DNA from 2 places in the Marinomonas sp. AWM4_232 genome. Region 1 is predicted to be linked to the other one. Evidence: riboswitches for the same ligand, from Rfam matches in the RefSeq annotation. Region 1 holds a riboswitch; the other holds the start of a gene.
The links. Region 1 has a riboswitch for thiamine pyrophosphate ahead of thiD (bifunctional hydroxymethylpyrimidine kinase/phosphomethylpyrimidine kinase). Riboswitches for the same ligand answer to the same signal wherever they lie in the genome.
Positions count from the first base shown of each region.

Region 2: it holds a riboswitch for thiamine pyrophosphate, as region 1 does, so the genes downstream of both, thiC (phosphomethylpyrimidine synthase ThiC) here and thiD (bifunctional hydroxymethylpyrimidine kinase/phosphomethylpyrimidine kinase) in region 1, are expected to answer to the same signal.

Region 1 is NZ_JBSWTA010000001.1:1,339,988-1,342,191, reverse strand. It holds gene ACXAC1_RS06420 (ABC transporter ATP-binding protein) at 1-518, opposite strand, end outside; gene thiD (bifunctional hydroxymethylpyrimidine kinase/phosphomethylpyrimidine kinase) at 481-1,290, opposite strand; TPP riboswitch at 1,382-1,483, opposite strand; gene ACXAC1_RS06410 (UPF0158 family protein) at 1,676-2,098, shown strand.
Region 2 is NZ_JBSWTA010000001.1:4,018,427-4,020,630, reverse strand. It holds gene rsmI (16S rRNA (cytidine(1402)-2'-O)-methyltransferase) at 1-759, shown strand, start outside; TPP riboswitch at 823-927, shown strand; gene thiC (phosphomethylpyrimidine synthase ThiC) at 1,062-2,204, shown strand, end outside.

The DNA.
Region 1 (2,204 bases):
ATTAATACAATGGGGCGTTCTTGCAGTAAGGTTCGCGCTAAGGCAACCCGCTGGCGCATGCCACCAGATAGCGTGTGAGGGTAGTTATCGGCGTGCGCCTTGAGGCCTACTTTGTCCAGCAGTAACAAGGCTTTATCACGTATGCCTTGGGACAAGCTGCGACCTTGTAAGCGTTCGGCAATGCAGACGTTATCAAGTACAGACAACCAAGGCAGCAGTAAATCCTGCTGCGCCATGTAAGCAATATTGCCAGACAGTGATTGGCCGTCTGTCTCGATTTTTCCTTGCCATTGGGCATTTTCTAATAACCCTGCGAGCTTGCGCAAAATCGAGGTCTTACCACAACCACTACGGCCCAATAGACATGTCCATTGCTGAGCTGTCAGCTGCATGACTAAGTCCTGCAACACTGGCTGCGCTTTTGTTGTATAGCGTAGGGCATCCGCTTGAATCGAGATCGCAAATCCTTGGTGCATAGGCTTAGCGCTGCCATTGATAAAAGTGATGAACAGGACCATGACCTTGACCAATCCGTAACTGGTTTGAGGCAGCAATGGCGCCGGTTAAATAGTCTTTGGCTTGTTGTACTGCCGACGTTAGGTCCGCGCCTTGAGCAAGATAGGAGGCAATCGCTGACGATAGGGTACAGCCTGTACCGTGGGTGTTTTGTGTATCAATGCGAGGTGCGGTAAAGGTTTGCACATCGCCATTTGCGATCAACCAATCGTTGCTGACTGGCAAGCTTTCAAGGTGCCCTCCTTTTAGCAACACCGCTTTTGTTGGCAATTGCTGTAACGCTGGGATCTGCTCTTTTATAGCTTTTTCAGAGTCTGGAACGTTTGTGTTCAGCAGGGTAGCTGCTTCAGGCAGGTTGGGAGTAATCAGCGTGGCTAACGGCAGTAGCTCGTCTATTAGAGTTTGAATGGCGGTCTGTTGTAGCAATAAGTCGCCACTGGTCGCCACCATCACTGGGTCGAGCACAATGTGTTTTGGTTGGTGTTGGCGCAGCTTGCGGGCGATAAGCTGGATGATTTCTGAGTTCGCCAACATACCGATTTTGACCGCTTGCACGTTGAGATCGGTAAAGACCGCATCCAATTGTGCTGCGATATGCTCTAGGGGAATGGCGTGGACATCGGTTACACCAAGGGTGTTTTGAGCTGTGGTCGCCGTGATTACTGTACAGGCGTAACTGCCCGTGGCAGAGATGGCTTTGATATCGGCTTGGATGCCTGCTCCACCGCCGCTGTCCGAGCCTGCGATGCTTAACGTAATAGGAGTGTTTGTCATGATATTCCCCTCGGACGAAGGGAAAATGGGGGCGAAATGCACGGAGTGCAGGAGCCAGCGACATGGGATGCAAACATCGCAAAACTCAACTAACTTTGTCCCCATAGTTCCCTACGTCAGTGCTAACTGAATCAGGTTCAACGGGTCTCGCTTAAGCGATCTCAGCAGCAAAACTGCCCCCCGACTATGTGATCACGATGTTATCAGCTCTTTGCCCCTGACACTAGCTACCTCTTAGGCCCTCGATTTTTGGAGGACTGCGCTTTTCACGGGAACCGCGTTCATGTTTGGAATACCGCTTAAACATAATTGGCCCCTTCGCATAAATAAGCTAAGTTTGTTTATGAATCATTCCCACGGTATGAATTTGATTAGCGAGGCTTTTATGACAGCGACACTTTCAGACATTGAATCGGCAGTTGAGTTTGTAACATCTGGAGAGGGGATGTCTGAAGTTTATATTGATAGGTGTACAGACGCGATTTATTACATTGACGATGCTATAGAAGAGAGCCTTCCTGAAAATCTCTATGAAAGTACCCAATACATTGCTGTCCCAAACAAACAGGAATTAGGTTTGGATAAGAGCATTGCCATCCAATTTGTCGCTGAAAACCTACCTGAGCAGCTAGATCTCGCCTATGAAACCTTCAGTAAAAAGGGCGCTTACAGACGTTTCAAAGACTTCCTCAATACAGCCGATAAACTGGAAGCTTGGTACTCGTATGAAGCGCTGGTGCTTCGGGAGGCTATTATAGAATGGGGTCAAGAAAATAACCTTCGATTTAGCGATGCGCCAAGTTTGTAGGACCTCGGTTTCCGAGGGAATGGACTGTAAACGAGGTAAATTATTAACTAATCGTAGCTTCCTGCGCACAGCACGTTTTTATAAACGCAACATCAAGATGTTTGTT
Region 2 (2,204 bases), 2.7 Mb from region 1:
GTTTTACAAGAAGTTGACTTTATCGCTGCAGAGGACACCCGTCATAGCAAACGTTTGATGAATCATTTTGGTATCGATACAAAGCTGTTTGCTCTACATGACCACAATGAGCGCGATAAGGCGTCCTACATTGCTTCCTTGTTAAGTGACGGTAAAAACGTGGCCTTGATCTCTGATGCGGGCACGCCATTGATCTCTGATCCTGGTTATCATGTGGTGAACTTTTTACGTCAAGAAGGGCACAAAGTTGTGCCTGTTCCAGGCCCATCTGCATTGATTACCGCACTGTGTGCATCAGGATTACCAACAGACCGTTTTAGCTTTGTCGGCTTTTTGCCAGCAAAAAGTAAATCTCGTCGCGACGAAATGTCGAGCTGGATGCCAAGTCTTGGTACCGTGGTTTTCTATGAATCTACCCATCGTATTTTGGACTGTTTAGAAGACCTCGAAGCGGTTTGGGGTGAGCAAGCTCAAGTGGCCTTGGCACGTGAATTAACCAAGACTTTTGAAACATTTATATCAGGCTCAGTTTCAGAAATTAAGCGTATTTTACAAGACGATAGCAACCAAACTCGTGGTGAGTTCGTGATGATGGTGTCTTTGCCTGCACAGGAAGAAGACAACAGCGAGGCTCTTAAAATTTTAAAAATATTGCTCAAAGAATTGCCTGTAAAACAAGCGGCAGCATTGGCTGCTGAGATCACTGGTGAGAAGAAAAACGCTTTGTACAAGCAAGCGCTTGCGATGAACGAAGCGTAATTTTACTAACCAATCATTCAATCTTTGTTTGTTTACAGAAGCAAACAAACGCGTATACTGATGTGCAACTTGTCGGAGTGCCTTAATTGGCTGAGATCGCATTTTAATGCGGGATCCGCAGAACCTGATCAGGCTAATACCTGCGAAGGGAACAAGAAAGCATCATTTCTTTTCTGCTAAAATTGCGTTGTTTTAACCTAGTCCACAAAGGGCAATAGGTCTTAAAACAGCCGCGCGTACGTGGAAGTACGTGACCTCCTGACAAGCATTTTTTCCAAACATACAATAATGGGAATCTGCTAATGTCGACTACACCTGCAAAACCTAATAAGAAAACTCGTGAAATTGCCCGTCTAGAAGCCAAAGCGTTTATCGAGTCTTTGCAAGCTACTCCTTTTCCATCCTCCGAACGTATTTACGTACAAGGCTCCGATGCATCGATCCAGGTGCCCATGCGTCAGATTAATTTAACCGATACGCCTATTGGCTCGGACCCTAACAATCTGACTTTTGAGCCAAACGAGCCAATCTATGTTTACGATACTGCGGGGCCATACGCCGATCCTGCAGAAAACATTGACGTTCATGTGGGTCTAAAAGCATTACGTAAACAATGGATCGAAGCCCGTAACGATACTGAAGTGCTAGAAAGCGCCAGCTCAAACTTCGCTCAAGAGCGTTTAGCCAATAATGAGCTAGACGAATTGCGCTTTAAGCACCTACCAAAAGTGCGTAAAGCTAAAGCGGGTCAATGTGTCACGCAAATGCACTACGCGCGCCAAGGCATCATTACGCCAGAGATGGAATACATCGCCATCCGTGAGAACCAAAACCTACAGGCGATCAAATCTGAGCTTTTGCTAAAACAGCACCCGGGCCACAGCTTTGGTGCTAACCTGCAAACTGAAATTACCCCTGAATTCGTGCGTAAAGAAGTGGCAGAAGGTCGCGCCATCATCCCTAACAACATCAACCACCCAGAAACTGAGCCTATGATCATTGGCCGTAACTTCCTAGTGAAGGTGAATGCCAATATTGGTAACTCGGCGGTGACGTCTTCTATCGAAGAAGAAGTGGAGAAATTGGTCTGGTCAACGCGCTGGGGCGCAGACACCGTGATGGACTTGTCGACTGGCAAAAACATCCACGAAACCCGTGAATGGATCCTACGTAACTCGCCCGTACCAATCGGTACGGTACCGATTTACCAAGCTCTTGAAAAAGTAGATGGTGTTGCCGAAGACCTAAACTGGGAAGTGTTCCGCGATACCTTGATCGAGCAGGCTGAGCAGGGCGTGGATTACTTCACCATCCACTGTGGTGTCTTGCTACGCTACGTGCCAATGACAGCGAAACGCCTAACGGGAATTGTCTCTCGTGGCGGTTCCATCATGGCGAAATGGTGTCTTGCGCACCATACAGAAAACTTCCTTTACACACGTTTC